2 linked regions of the Variovorax paradoxus genome follow. The protein of the gene in region 1 interacts with the protein of each later gene in a pairwise test. Links are inferred from orthologs where the notes say so. Each region holds a gene or a part of one and is shown on either strand. Other genes may lie near its edges.

The links.
Region 2: the proteins of NWF24_RS31155 (region 1) and kdsB interact in binary tests that used the Escherichia coli proteins (3 or more experiments, as listed by UniProt). The link is inferred for Variovorax paradoxus from one-to-one orthologs.

What each region holds. Positions count from the first base shown.
Region 1 is NZ_CP102931.1:6,666,366-6,673,314, forward strand. What follows is about bases 1,995-4,879. They hold NWF24_RS31155 (TetR/AcrR family transcriptional regulator), read left to right. Parts: upstream 1,995-3,069; coding sequence 3,070-3,690; downstream 3,691-4,879. Other genes in these bases: NWF24_RS31145 (PACE efflux transporter), read right to left, coding at 1,995-2,002; NWF24_RS31150 (LysR family transcriptional regulator), read left to right, coding at 2,104-3,036; NWF24_RS31160 (NADP-dependent oxidoreductase), read left to right, coding at 3,778-4,812; NWF24_RS31165 (SH3 domain-containing protein), read right to left, coding at 4,824-4,879. Also shown: NWF24_RS31135 (esterase/lipase family protein), read left to right, coding at 1-632; NWF24_RS31140 (lipase secretion chaperone), read left to right, coding at 640-1,569; more of NWF24_RS31145, read right to left, coding at 1,559-1,994; more of NWF24_RS31165, read right to left, coding at 4,880-5,540; NWF24_RS31170 (homocysteine S-methyltransferase family protein), read right to left, coding at 5,619-6,671; NWF24_RS31175 (DUF1963 domain-containing protein), read left to right, coding at 6,785-6,949. UniProt on the Escherichia coli protein: Involved in response to both electrophiles and reactive chlorine species (RCS). Represses the transcription of the nemRA-gloA operon by binding to the NemR box.
Region 2 is NZ_CP102931.1:2,764,137-2,771,200, reverse strand. Bases 1,231-4,230 are described here. They hold kdsB (3-deoxy-manno-octulosonate cytidylyltransferase), read left to right. Parts: upstream 1,231-2,343; coding sequence 2,344-3,117; downstream 3,118-4,230. Other genes in these bases: NWF24_RS13010 (asparaginase), read right to left, coding at 3,957-4,230; adk (adenylate kinase), read left to right, coding at 3,252-3,908; NWF24_RS13025 (Trm112 family protein), read left to right, coding at 2,165-2,347; lpxK (tetraacyldisaccharide 4'-kinase), read left to right, coding at 1,231-2,184. In the rest of the region: NWF24_RS13040 (MotA/TolQ/ExbB proton channel family protein), read left to right, coding at 86-718; NWF24_RS13035 (ExbD/TolR family protein), read left to right, coding at 730-1,155; more of lpxK, read left to right, coding at 1,156-1,230; more of NWF24_RS13010, read right to left, coding at 4,231-4,922; transcriptional repressor LexA, read left to right, coding at 4,996-5,679; NWF24_RS13000 (hypothetical protein), read left to right, coding at 5,818-6,183; NWF24_RS12995 (D-2-hydroxyacid dehydrogenase family protein), read left to right, coding at 6,274-7,064. UniProt on the Escherichia coli protein: Activates KDO (a required 8-carbon sugar) for incorporation into bacterial lipopolysaccharide in Gram-negative bacteria.

The sequences.
Region 1 (6,949 bases):
CGAGCAAGGTCAACCTGATCGGCCATTCGCACGGCGGCCCCACGGCGCGCTATGTCTCGGGCGTGGCGCCGGAGTTGGTGGCCTCGGTCACGACGGTGGGCAGCCCCCACAAGGGCAGCAAGGTGGCAGACGTGCTCGGCAACACACTGCCGGACGGCAGCATCAGCCGGACCGTGGTGGTGAGCGTGGTCAACGCGTTCTCCAGCCTCATCGGCATTCTCTCGGGCAACAACACGCCCCAGAACGGGCTCGGCGCGCTGGATTCGCTCAACACCGCCGGCTCGGCCAAGTTCAACGCCAAGTTCCCCGACGGCGTGCCCACCACGGCCTGCGGCAACGGCACCGAGCTGGTCAACGGCGTGCGGTACTTCTCGTGGTCGGGCACCCAGCCGCTGACCAATGCGTTCGACGCATCCGACTACGCGCTGTCGCTGACGAGCGTGGTGCACGGCGAGCCCAACGACGGCCTCGCTTCGGCCTGCAGCTCGCACCTGGGCACCTACCTCGGCAGCTACCGGCAGAACCACCTGGACGAGGTCAACCAGCTGCTCGGGCTGCGCGACCTGTTCTCGGTGAGCCCGGTGACGCTGTACGTCAACCAAGCGGCGAAGCTGAAGCAGCTCGGCCTCTGAGGAGACGATGTCCCCGAAGCTCCTGCGCCCGCTGGCAGCGGTCGCGGTGGTGGTAGCCGCAGGCGTGGCGTGGTGGCAGCTCAGCGAGCCTGAAGCGCCTGCGGTCGCCGCTTCTTCGGTGCCGCCGGTCGCCAACCCCGCGGCGGCGGAAGCATCCGCCATCGCGCTGCGCAACAACGGCCATGCCCCCGACCCGCTGCTGACGCCCGACCTGCTGCGCATCTTCGAGCAGATGCTGAACGACAGCCAGGCCAGGGACAAGGAAGGCCTGATGGCCGAGATGCGCGCGAAGGTCGACAAGTACCTGCCGCCGGAATGGCGCGTGCGCGGGCTGGGCCTGCTGGAACGCTACATCGACTACCGCAACGCGCTCGAGGCGCTGCCGGCAGCCAGCATCGGCGACCCTGCCGGGCTGCGCAGGATCCTCGATGCGCGCGCGGGCATCAGGGCACGCTACTTCGCACCCGAAGAGGTCGAGGGCTTGTTCGGCGCCGAAGAGAAATTCGACCGCTTCAGCGTCGAGAAGCTGGAGATCGAGCGCAACAAGGACCTGACGCCCGAACAGAAGCGCGAGGCGCTGGCGCAGACCGAAAAGAACTGGCTCACGCCCGAGCAGCTCGCCGACCGAGCTGCCACCACGGCGCAACTCGGCGTCGCCGAGCAGACCGCGGCACTGGATGCGCGCGGCGCGAGCCCCCAGGAACGTTTCGCGGAGCGCTCCCAGCAATACGGCTACGAAGCGGCGCAGCGGCTGGCCACGCTCGACCAGCAGGAGCAGGACTGGCAAAGCCGCCTCTCGCGCTATGCCGCTGCCGACGAGGCCACGCGAGCACAGCTGCAGGCCCAGCTCTTCACGCCGCAGGAAGCGCTGCGGCTTCAGGCCGCGCTGGAAGTCCGCGCCGCCAACGACAAGAAGAAGGGGCCCTCTACGCCGTGACCACCGCGCTGTTCGCCGCCGCAGAAGCCGGCAGGCCGAACACCCGGTCGAAGGCCCAGTTGAAGACGAAGGTGTAGACCAGGAAGAAGATCACCAGCCCCAGGTCCATCACCAGCGCCTGCCAGAGCGACACGCCCAGGCCCCAGGCGAACATCGGCACCAGGAAGGCAACCAGCCCGCCCTCGAAGCCGATGGCGTGGGCGATGCGGCGGCGCAGGCTGCGTCCGCGCACGACCTGGCGCGATTCCCAGCGCTCGAACAGCGAGTTGAAGACCAGGTTCCAGATCACCGCGATGACCGAGGCGGCCACCGCCAGCACGCCCGAATGGCCGAGGCCGGCGTCCGTCATCAATGCCAGCCCGGCGCTGGCGGCGACGATGGCGATGCCCTCATAAAGGCTGATGTAGACGATGCGACGTTGAATGCCTTGCATGACTCTTCTCTTGGTTTCGTGACTGCGATGACTGGACTTTATGTGTCATCCACTGATATAAAAAGTTAACTTGTTTCAGTTTTATTGATAGATCGGACGCCATGGCTTTTTCCAGCGACAACGTCGAAGTCTTCCTGGCCGTGATCGACCACGGCTCGTTCTCGGCCGCCGCCCGGGCGCTGCACAGGGTGCCGTCTGCCGTGAGCATGGCCATCGCCAACCTCGAGGCCGAGCTCGACCTGCCGCTGTTCGACCGCAGCGGCCGCGAGCCCCAGCCCACCGCCGCCGCGCGCTCGCTGGAGCCGCAGGCGCGGCTGCTGGCGGCCCAACTCAGGCAGCTGCAGGTGCAGGCGCTGGCGCTGAACCAGGGGCTGGAAGACCGGCTCACGCTGGCCATTGCGCCCGAGCTGCTGGCCGCGCGCTGGAGCGGTCCGCTGGCCGAGCTGGCACGGGAGCATCCGCTGCTGCAGGTCGAGGTGCTGGCGGCCCCGCAGGCCGACGCGCTGGCGCTGCTGCACAGCGGGCGGGCGCAGCTGGCGCTGGTGTTCGAGCGCCCGAGCCTCGACGGGCGGGAAGGCTTCCAGGAAGTCGGCAGCGACCTGATGGTGGCGGTCATCGCGCCGGACCACCCCGTGCTCGCGGCCAACGGCGGCCGGCTGCGCGAGGACCACCTGACGAACACCCGGCAGATCGTCGTGGCCGGGCGCGACCTGACCACCAGCGACCCGCGCTTCGTGTTCGCGCGCCATGTCTGGCGCACCGACAACGCGCTGGCCGCGCTGAGCCTGATCACCGCCGGGCTGGGCTGGGGCTGGCTGCAACGCAACTTCGCGAAGCCGCATGTGGCAGCGGGCGCGCTGATCGAGATTCCGTTCGAGAACCTCAGCAACGGGCTGGACCTGTGGGTGGATGTAGTGTGGTCACGTGAGCGCCCACTCGGCCTGGGAGCCCAGCGCTTCGTGAGGTTGATAGCCAAGGACCGGGTTGCCGCCGGTGAATGCAGCCCCAAGACAGGCGGCGATCAAAGCGACTAGACGACTGGTCTAATAGCCGCTAGAGTGCGGACCATGAACGCGATCGCTCCCACTCCCGACGTCCGGCAGCACATCCTCGACGTGGCTCATCCGCTGCTCCTGCAAAGGGGCTTCACCGGGGTCGGCCTGGCCGAGGTGTTGGCGGCGGCGAAGGTGCCGAAGGGGTCGTTCTATCACTACTTCGGCTCCAAGGAGGCCTTCGGCGAGGCCGTGCTCGAAGCCTATTTCACCGAATACCTGGGGCGCACCGACGCCCTGCTGACCGAGGCGCCGGGCACGGCCGCCAAGCGGCTGATCGGCTATTTCGACGACTGGCTCGAATCGCAGACCGGCGACGATGCGCAGAGCCGCTGCCTCGTGGTCAAGCTAGGCGCGGAGGTCTGCGACCTGTCCGAGAGCATGCGCGCGGCGCTGGCGCGCGGCACCCGCGGCATCACTGATCGGCTTGCGCGCTGCATCGAGGCTGGCCGGGCCGACGGGTCGCTGCAGGCCGCGCCGCAAGCAAAGGAACAGGACGCGCAGGGAATCGCCGTCGCGCTCTACCAGCGCTGGCTCGGCGCCAGCCTGCTGGCCAAGATCACCCGCGACCGCGCATCGCTGGATGCGGCGATGTGCGACACCCGGCAGCTGCTGGGCCTGTCTACGGACAACTGAAGCGAAAAGCGGGAGACGAGCGCTCCCGCTTTTTTTGCCCGCCCACTAGACGACTGGTCTATTAACCACCAAAGGAGCCCACTGCCCATGCCTCAAAGCGACACCCTCAACCGCCGCATCGTCCTCGCCGCACGCCCGCGCGGCCTGCCGACACCGGGCGACTTCCGCCTCGAAGAAACCGCCATCCCCATGCCAGGCGAAGGACAGGTGCTGCTGCGCACGCTGCATCTCTCGCTCGATCCGTACATGCGCCAGCTGATGGACGAGGTCGCGCCGGTCTACGCGGCCTCGGTGCCGCTGGGCGAGCCGATGCCGGGCGGCACGGTCAACCGCGTCGTCGACTCCAAGCACCCGCAGTTCCGCCCCGGCGATCTCGTGCTCGGCAACGCCGGCTGGCAGGACTACGCGCTGTCCGACGGCCAGGACCTGCTCCCGCTCGGCGAGATGGCACAGCCGTCGCTGGCGCTGGGCGGGCTCGGCATGCCTGCCTTCACCGCCTACGTCGGCCTGCTCGACATCGGCCAGCCGAAGCCGGGCGACACCGTGGTGGTGGCCGCAGCGACCGGCGCGGTCGGCTCGGTGGTCGGTCAGATCGCCCGGCTCAAGGGCGCGCGTGTGGTCGGCATCGCGGGCGGCGCGGACAAGTGCCGCTACGCCGTCGAAACACTCGGCTTCGACGCGTGCCTCGACCGCCACGACCCGGAGTTCGCATCGCGCCTCGCGACCGCCTGCCCCAAGGGCATCGACGTCTACTTCGAGAACGTCGGCGGGGCGGTGTTCGACGCGGTGCTGCCGCTGCTCAACATCGGCGCGCGCGTGCCGGTGTGCGGGCACATCGCCGACTACAACAACGAGACGCTGTCGTCAGGCCCGAACCGGCTGCCGCTGCTGATGGCGGCGCTGCTGCAGAAGCGCATTCGCATGCAGGGCTTCGTCATCCTCGACCACTACGGCGAGCGCTTCGACACCTTCCGGCGCGAGATGGGCGAATGGGTCGGTGCCGGCCGCGTCACGCTGCGCGAGGACCGGGTCGATGGACTGGAGAACGCCCCGGCCGCGCTCATCGGCCTGCTGCAGGGGCGCAACTTCGGCAAGCGCGTGGTGCACGTCGCCGAGGGCTGACGCACGCGCTTTCAGGGCCGGTGGCCGCCACCATGTCCGCCGCCGTGTCCGCCACCGCCATGCGGACGGTCGCCGCCCCCACCGGGCCTCGGCCGGCCTCCGGGATGCGGATGTGGCAGCCCGGGCGGCGGCCCGGGACGGAAGGCCGGCTGCGGCCGTGGCGGCCTGATGCCTGGATCGTGCGGCGGGCGGAATCCGGGCCCGGGTGGTGGGCGAAAGCCAGGGCCCGGCGGCCGGAAACCCGGCCCCGGCCGCCACGGGTGCGGCTGCCAACCCGGCCTCACCGGCGGCGGTGGACGCCATCCCGCCATGGGTGGCGGAGGCGGCCGGCCACCCCACCAGCGTCGGTCGCCGTACCACGGCCGGTCCCGGTAGTAGTCGGCCCAGTAGCTGCCGATCGCGAAGCCGATGATCGGCACGCCGATCACCGCGCCGTAGGTGGCCAGCGGCACGCGCTGCTCCTGGTAGGCGTAGTCGAGGTTGCGCGACCACACCCAGCCGCGCCCACCGTCGGGCAGCACCACGTCGCACCAGCCATAGCCGCTGGTGCAGCCGACCACGTCGAGCGGCTGGCCCGGCCCGAGCCGCGCCACCAGCGGATAGTCGCCCGAGGGGCCGGCGCGCATGTTGACCGCGCCGCGCGTGAAGGCCTGCTGCGCCGCGGCCGCGAGCGGAAGCAGCAGTGCCAGGGCGCCGATGCCGATCCAGCGCGGAACGAGTGTGTTCATGGGTAGGCTCCTTGCGCCCCAGCGTAGGCCGGGGGCCAAGAGCCTGTCAATCGGCCACGGGCGCGACCGGAGTAGTGCTTACGCAGCTTCTTTGTAGAAGCCAGCGTTGTTGCTGCCGAGCACGCGGCCTGCCACCGGCGCCACCGCCTTGCCGATGGCCGCAATGTGGTCCGGCGTAGTGCCGCAGCAGCCGCCCACGATGTTCACCAGCCCCTCGGCCGCGAACTCGTGCAGCAGCCGCGAGGTCACGTCCGGCGTCTCGTCGAAGCCCGTGTCGCTCATCGGATTGGGCAGGCCCGCGTTCGGGTAGCAGCTGATGAAGGTGTCGCCGGCCACGCGCGCCAGCTCCTGGATGTACGGGCGCATCAGCGCCGCGCCCAGCGCGCAGTTCAGGCCGATGGCCAGCGGCTGCGCATGGCGCACGCTGTGCCAGAAGGCAGTGACGGTCTGGCCGCTGAGGATGCGGCCCGAGGCGTCGGTCACCGTGCCGCTGATGATCAGCGGCAGGCGCTGCCCGCTGTTGTCGAAGTACTCGTCGACCGCGAACAGCGCGGCCTTGGCGTTGAGCGTGTCGAAGATGGTCTCGACCAGGATCACGTCGGAACCGCCCTCGACCAGCGCTTCGGTCTGCTCGTAATAGGCCGCACGTAGTTCCTCGAAGTTGACGTTGCGCGCGCCCGGGTCGTTCACGTCGGGGCTGATGCTGGCCGTCTTGGGCGTCGGGCCAAGGGCGCCGGCCACGAAGCGCGGCTTGTCGGGCGTGCTGAACTTGTCGCAGGCCGCGCGCGCCAGCTTGGCTGATTCGAGATTCATCTCGCGCGCGAGGTGAGCCATCTTGTAGTCCTCCTGCGCGATGGTGGTCGCGCCGAAGGTGTTGGTCTCGATCAGGTCGGCACCGGCCGCGAGGTAGCTCTCGTGGATGTCGCGGATCACGTCGGGCCGCGTGAGCGACAGCAGCTCGTTGTTGCCCTTGATGTCGCGTTCGAAGTCCTTGAAGCGCTCGCCGCGGTACTGCTCCTCGGTGAGCTTGAAGCGCTGGATCATCGTGCCCATGGCGCCGTCGAGGATGGCGATGCGCTTGGCGAGGATGCCGGCCAGGGCCTGGCCGCGGGTGTAGACGAGGGGCTTCATAACCCCCGATTGTAGAAACCAGCCCATCGCCCCGCTCTGCCCCGGGACTTGGGCCTTGTCCATGTCTTGCCGCTCTGGCAAGGTTGGACGCAGGCATCGACGCTTTCATCTCCATGCAAGAAGACATCTTTCAGGTCGGCGACGCGCACTTCGCGTTCACCGCGCAATCCTCGGCCAGCTTCGTCGACGGCGGCATGCAGTTCCAGTTGCACACGGCCCCGGTCGCATTCGATGCGGCGCTGCATGCACCCGCCTTCCAGCCCGACGACGTGGACAAC
Region 2 (7,064 bases), 3.9 Mb from region 1 along the record:
GCCGACACAAAAACAAGGCGCGTGCCGATGGTGGGCTCAGTGGATAATCGCCGCGCATTTGCAGTCTACGGGCCGGAGGATTTTCTTGTTTTCCATCATAGTTGCCGCGGGTTGGCCAATCTGGCCCTTGCTCGCTTGTTCAGTCATTGCGCTCGCGCTGGTTATAGAACGTTTCACGAGTCTCAAGACCGTGAGGGTACTGCCGCCGAAGCTGCTCGACGAAACCATCACCGTGTCGCACGGCGCCATTCCCGGCCCGGACATCGTGACCAAACTTGAACGCAACTCGATGCTCGGCCAGGTGCTGGCCGCAGGCCTGCGAGCGTTGAACGCCAATCCGCGCTGCACCGAAGACGACCTGCGCGCCGCCATGGAGGCCTCCGGCCGCACCGTGGCGCACAAGCTCGAGCGCTACCTGCCTGCCTTGGCTACCATCGCGTCGGCAGCCCCGCTGCTGGGGCTGCTGGGCACGGTGATCGGCATGATCGAGATCTTCGGCTCGCAGTCGCCGGGCAGCGGCGCTGTCGGCTCGGGCAACCCTGCGCAACTGGCGCACGGCATCTCGATCGCGCTCTACAACACGGCCTTCGGCCTGATCGTCGCCATTCCGACGCTGATCTTCTGGCGCTATTTCCGCAGCCGGGTCGACGAATACCTGCTGAATCTCGAACTCTCAGGCGAGCGTTTTGCCCGCCACCTGAACGCCCTGCGCAAATGACCCGCGCCCGCATGCAGTTCCGCCACGGCGCGCGCGACGAGCCGGAGATCAACCTGATCCCGTTCATCGACGTGCTGCTGGTGATCCTGATCTTCCTGATGCTGTCGACCACCTACAGCAAGTTCACCGAGATGCAGCTGCGGCTGCCAACGGCGGACGTCGATGCGCAGCGCGACTACCCGAAGGAAGTGATCGTGGCGGTGTCGGCCGACGGCCGCTACTCGATCAACAAGACCCCGGTGGCCGACCGCAGCGTTGAGACCGTGACGGCCGCCCTCGCCGCCGCGGCCACGGGCGGCAAGGACAGCGTGGTGATCATCAGCGCCGACGCGACCAGCCCGCACCAGGCGGTGGTGACGGTGATGGAGGCCGCGCGCCGCGCCGGCCTGATGCAGATCACCTTCGCCGCACAGTCGACGGCGCAAGCCGGGCACTGAGTGCCTTCCGACGGCAGCAGCGGCAGCACGGGTTCGCCGTCGGCCTCGCGGCTGCAGAACGCCTGGTTGAGCCGCGGCCCTCTGGCTTGCCTGCTGTGGCCGCTGTCGCTCATCTACGCTGCGCTTTTCGCCGCGCGTGGGTGGCTCTATCGCGTGGGATGGCTGCGGACCGAGCGTGTGCGCGTCCCGGTGATCGTGGTTGGCAACGTGATTGCGGGCGGAGCCGGCAAGACGCCGGTCGTGATGGCCGTTGTCCGGCATCTGCAAGAGCGGGGATTTCGGGTCGGCGTGGTGTCGCGCGGCTACGGCCGCCGCACCGATGACTGCCGCGAAGTGCTCAGCGACAGCGATCCGCAAGATGTGGGAGACGAACCCGCGCTGATTCACCATGCCACGAAGGCGCCGGTGTTCGTGGCACGCCAGCGCATCGATGCCGCGCGCACCTTGCTCGAGCGGCATCCGGCCACGCAGGTCATCGTGAGCGACGATGGTCTGCAACACTTGGCGCTTGCGCGCGACATCGAGATCTGCGTGTTCGACGACCGGGGCACCGGCAATGGCTGGCAACTGCCCGCAGGTCCGTTGCGCGAAACCTGGCCACGCCGCTGCGATCTGGTGCTGCACAGCGGGGCACGGCCGGCCTTTGCCGGGGGCCATACGGCCACCCGGGCTCTCGCGCACGATGCGTTGGGCAGTGACGGGAAGCGCGTGCCATTGGCTGCCCTTGCGGGCCAGCCCGTGACAGCACTGGCGGCCATCGCACGGCCCGAGGCCTTCTTCGACATGCTGCGCGCGCGCGGCCTGACGCTCGCCAACACCATCGCCCTGCCCGATCACTTCGATTTCGAAGATTGGCAGCGCCCCGCAGACACGGCGAGCACCCTCATCTGCACCGAAAAAGACGCCATCAAACTGTGGCGCAAGGCGCCCGATGCGCTGGCCGTGCCGCTGGAGTTCGCGCCCTCCGCGGATTTCTTCGCCGCGCTCGACGCAAAGCTATCATCGCTCGATGGATATCAAGCTGCTTGAACTGCTCGTCTGCCCCGTCACCAAGGGGCCGCTGACCTGGAACCCCGAGAAGCAGGAGCTCTGCTCGCGCAGCGCGCGCCTTGCTTATCCGGTGCGCGACGGTATTCCGGTGCTGCTCGAAAACGAAGCACGCACGCTCTCCGACGAAGAGCTCGGGCTGTGAGCTTCACCGTTCTGGTGCCGGCGCGCCTGGCGTCGACACGGCTTCCCAACAAACCGCTGGCCGACATCGCCGGCGTGCCCATGGTGGTGCGCGTGGCGCAGCGCGCCAGCGAATCCGGCGCGGCGCGCGTGGTGGTCGCCGGCGACGACCCGTCGATCATTGCGGCATGCCAGGCGCACGGTGTCGAGGCCATCCTCACTCGCCAGGACCATCCCAGCGGCACCGACCGGCTGGCCGAAGCCTGCGAACTACTGGGCCTGGATGGCGACGACATCGTCATCAACGTTCAAGGCGACGAGCCGCTGATCGACCCCGGGCTGATCGACGCCGTGGCATCCACGCTGGCCACCCATGCAGAAGCCGCGATGAGCACGGCCGCCCACGAAATCGACTCTGTCGACGACTTCATGAACCCCAACGTGGTGAAGGCAGTGCTGGACGCGCAAGGCAACGCCATGTACTTCAGCCGCGCACCAATCCCTTGGTGGCGCGACGGCTCCGCCAACGGTGCGGCGCCTGCGGTGCTGCCTACCCCTGCCCCGCTGCGCCACATCGGCATCTACGGCTATCGCGCGGGCTTCGTGCGACAGTTTCCCTCGCTGCCACCGGCTCCCGTCGAGGCGACCGAGGCACTCGAACAGCTGCGCGCGCTGTGGCACGGCCATCGCATCGCGGTGCACGTGAGCCATGTTGCACCCGGACCGGGCATCGACACGCCCGAAGACCTGGCGCGCGTGCGCGCCGTCTTCGCCGCCGCGCCTCCCGCCTGAGGCGCTCCCATGCCTGCGCGGGCGGTGGAAATTCTTCGAGGGCACGCGTGCTATCCTCGACGCAACTCCGCCTTGCCCAGCCCTCGGGCCGACGCTCGGCGCGACACAAAATCTAAGAACCGTCCGAGGACACCATGAGACTAATTTTGCTGGGCGCGCCCGGGGCGGGCAAAGGCACGCAAGCGGCCTTCATTTGCCAAAAATACAGCATTCCCCAGATTTCGACCGGCGACATGCTGCGCGCAGCCGTCAAGGCAGGCACACCGCTCGGGCTGCAAGCCAAGGCCGTCATGGACGCAGGCGCCCTGGTCAGCGACGACCTGATCATCAATCTCGTCAAGGAACGCATTGCGCAGCCCGATTGCGCAGCCGGCTTCCTGTTCGACGGTTTCCCGCGCACCATTCCTCAAGCCGACGCCATGAAGGCGGCCGGCGTCAAGCTCGACTACGTGCTCGAAATCGACGTGCCCTTCGGCGACATCATCGAACGCATGAGCGGCCGCCGCTCGCACCCGGCCTCGGGGCGCACCTACCACGTCAAGTTCAATCCGCCCAAGGTGGAAGGCAAGGACGACGTCACTGGTGAAGACCTGATCCAGCGCGAAGACGACAAGGAGGAAACCGTGCGCAAGCGGCTCGACGTGTACAGCCAGCAGACGCGGCCACTGGTCGACTACTACTCCGCCTGGGCCAAGACCGACCCAGCCGCCGCGCCGAAGTACCGCGCCATCAAGGGTGTGGGCACGGTCGACGAGATCACGCAGCGTGCGCTGGCTGCACTGAGCAGCTGATCTCGATCTGATTCCCGAAACCGCCCCTTCAACGGGGCGGTTTTGTTTTCACCCCAGCAGTTCCAGCATCAGCGCGATGCGCGCCTTCACGGGTGTCAGCGCGCCCGCATCACGGAGCTGGTCCCCGGCCTTCGGCAGGATGCGTCCGTTCGCGCAACGCGTGGCTCGAACCACCGCAACGCCCGCGTCCTGCGCCTTGAGCGCTGACGCTTCCAACGCATGGTGCAGGGTGCCGTTGCCGGTGGCGGCGAGCACCAGCCCGCGCACGGGCCCGGCAGCGCCGTGCTGCAGCAGGGCTTCGATCACAGCTCCGCTGACGCCGGCATGGCTCACGACGATCTCGACGCGGGGCCACTGCACGGAGGTCGCCTCGAAGAGCTTCGACGCCTGCGACGCCGATCCCTCGGGCCACTCCCGGACACGGCGCACCTCTCCTTCTTCGACGTAGCCGACCGGCCCCGCATCGCCTGAAGCAAAGGCATCGAGCCGATAGGTGTGCACCTTCTGGATATCGACGCCACTGTGGATAGCGCCGGCGCACACCACGGTCACGCCCCGTGCGCCTTCCGTCGCGGCGACGCTGACGGCGTCGCGCACGTTCTGCGGTCCGTCGGGCGCCAGCGCGGTGGCCGGGCGCATCGCACAGGTGAGCACCACGGGCTTGGACGGAGCCAGCACAGAGTGCAGGAAGAACGCCGTCTCTTCGAGCGTGTCGGTGCCATGCGTGATCACCACGCCCGCCACGTCGGCCTGGGCCAGCCAATGCGCACAGCGCCGGGCCAGCTGCTGCCAGATGTCGAACGACATGTCCTTGCTGTCGACCTGCGCCACCTGCTCTGCCTCCAGAGCGACGCCCTCGGGCGCCTCGATTCCGCCCAGCAGATCGGCCACGCCCACTTGCCCGGCGGTGTACCCGATGTTGTCGCCGCTGCTGGCTGCCCGGCCGGCAATGGTGCCGCCCGTTCCCAAAACCACCACACGACGGCGCACTTCAGGCGAAGAGGAATTGACCATGGCTTGTCAACTTTTAAAAACTGGTTAAAAATACAGGTACTGGATATCTAGCCAGTGCCGCAAGGAACCACATATGCAGTTCGCCGTGAAGCTTACAGCCCGCCAGCAGCAGATCCTGGATCTCATCCAGAGCGCCATCGCACGCACTGGTGCGCCACCCACGCGCGCCGAAATCGCCAATGAGCTCGGGTTCAAGTCGGCCAACGCCGCCGAAGAGCACCTGCAGGCGCTGGCACGCAAGGGCGTCATCGAACTCGTCAGCGGCACCTCGCGCGGCATCCGCCTCAAGGGCGACGCCCTGCGCTCTCTCAACGAAACGCGTCATCGCGAAGGTGGCCAGTTCTCGCTCTCGCTGCCCGGCATGGCCCAACTGGCGCTGCCGCTCATTGGCCGTGTCGCAGCTGGCTCGCCCATCCTGGCGCAAGAGCACGTCGACCAGACCTACTACGTCGAGAACACGCTATTCCAGCGCCAGCCTGACTACCTGCTCAAGGTGCGCGGCATGTCGATGCGCGACGCCGGCATCATGGACGGCGACCTGCTCGCGGTGCAGGCCACCAAGGAAGCGCGCAACGGCCAGATCGTGGTTGCGCGCCTGGGTGACGAAGTGACCGTCAAGCGCCTGAAGCGCAACAAGCAGGTCATCGAGCTGCACGCCGAAAACCCCGACTACCCGACCATCATCGTCCAGCCGGGCGAGCCTTTCGAAATCGAAGGCCTCGCAGTGGGGCTCATCCGCAACACCATGCTGATGTAGGCCTCGCGGCCTGCTTTCCGCAGCACCCCATCCGGCAGCGACAGGTGGCGGGCGTATGGCGAAGAGTCGCCATCACCCTGTCGCGGCCGATTCAAGAAATCCTGCCTGTGTTCAACCTCATACTTTTTTGGAGTTCACATGGGAATCGCCCTCCTCGCCATCGCTGATTTCTGGATGCCGCTGCAATCGCTGGCCAGCCGCCTGATGCCGGCGCGCCGCCCTCACCGCAGGGATCGCATCGACGCAGCCGAAACCTCGGCCGGATTGCGCTATGTAGCAGTGCGCCCTGCCTGCACCGCCCGCTCCAGCGGCACTGCAACGCCCACAGCCCCAGCGCGTCCGTTGCGCGTGGTCCGCGTGGTCGACGGCAAGGGCCAGCAGCACAGCAACCGCGTCGTGATCTCTGGTCGCATGGCCGACGTCTGCGCCGAACTCGACCGGCTGGCAGCGCTCGAAACCGCCGAAACCATGGCCACGCCCCCGCGTTCAACACGCCTGCATTGAGCCCGAACACCCCTGCGAGCGGCTGTGGGGGCGGGTATCCAAACGTTCACGGGCACGACATTCCAATGCTGCGAGGCACAATGGCACGCCATGAACATTGTGATCCTCGACGATTACCAGGACGCCGTGCGCAAATTGCGCTGCGCCGCCAAGCTGGACGCGTACGCGGCCAAGGTCTACACCAACACGGTGAAGGGCATCGGGCAACTATCGGTCCGCCTCAAGGATGCCGACGTGATCGTGCTGATCCGCGAGCGCACCCATATCTCGCGCCAGCTGATCGAGAAGCTGCCCAAGCTCAAGCTCATCTCGCAGACCGGGCGCGTCGCCGGGCACATCGACGTCGCGGCCTGCACCGAGCGCGGCGTGGCGGTGGCGGAAGGCTCGGGCTCTCCGCAGGCGCCTGCGGAGCTCACTTGGGCGCTCATCATGGCTGCCATGCGCCGGCTGCCCCAGTACATCAGCAACCTCAAGCACGGTGCATGGCAACAGTCAGGCCTCAAGTCGGCCTCGATGCCGCCCAACTTCGGGCTCGGCTCGGTGCTCAAGGGCAAGACGCTGTGCATCTGGGGCTATGGCCGCATCGGCCAGTTGGTCGCGCGCTATGGGCAGGCCTTCGGAATGCAGGTCGTGATCTGGGGCCGTGAAGCCAGCTGCGCCAAGGCCCGTTCCGACGGCTTCCAGGTCGCGCAGAACCGTCACGAGTTCTTCGCCGCTGCAGACGTGCTGTCGGTGCATCTGCGGCTCAACGAAGAAACCAACGGTCTCATCACGCTGGAAGACCTGTCGCGCATGAAGCCGACTGCGTTGTTCGTTAACACCTCGCGCGCCGAGCTGGTCGAAGCTGACGCCCTGCTCGCCGCACTCAACCGCGGCCGCCC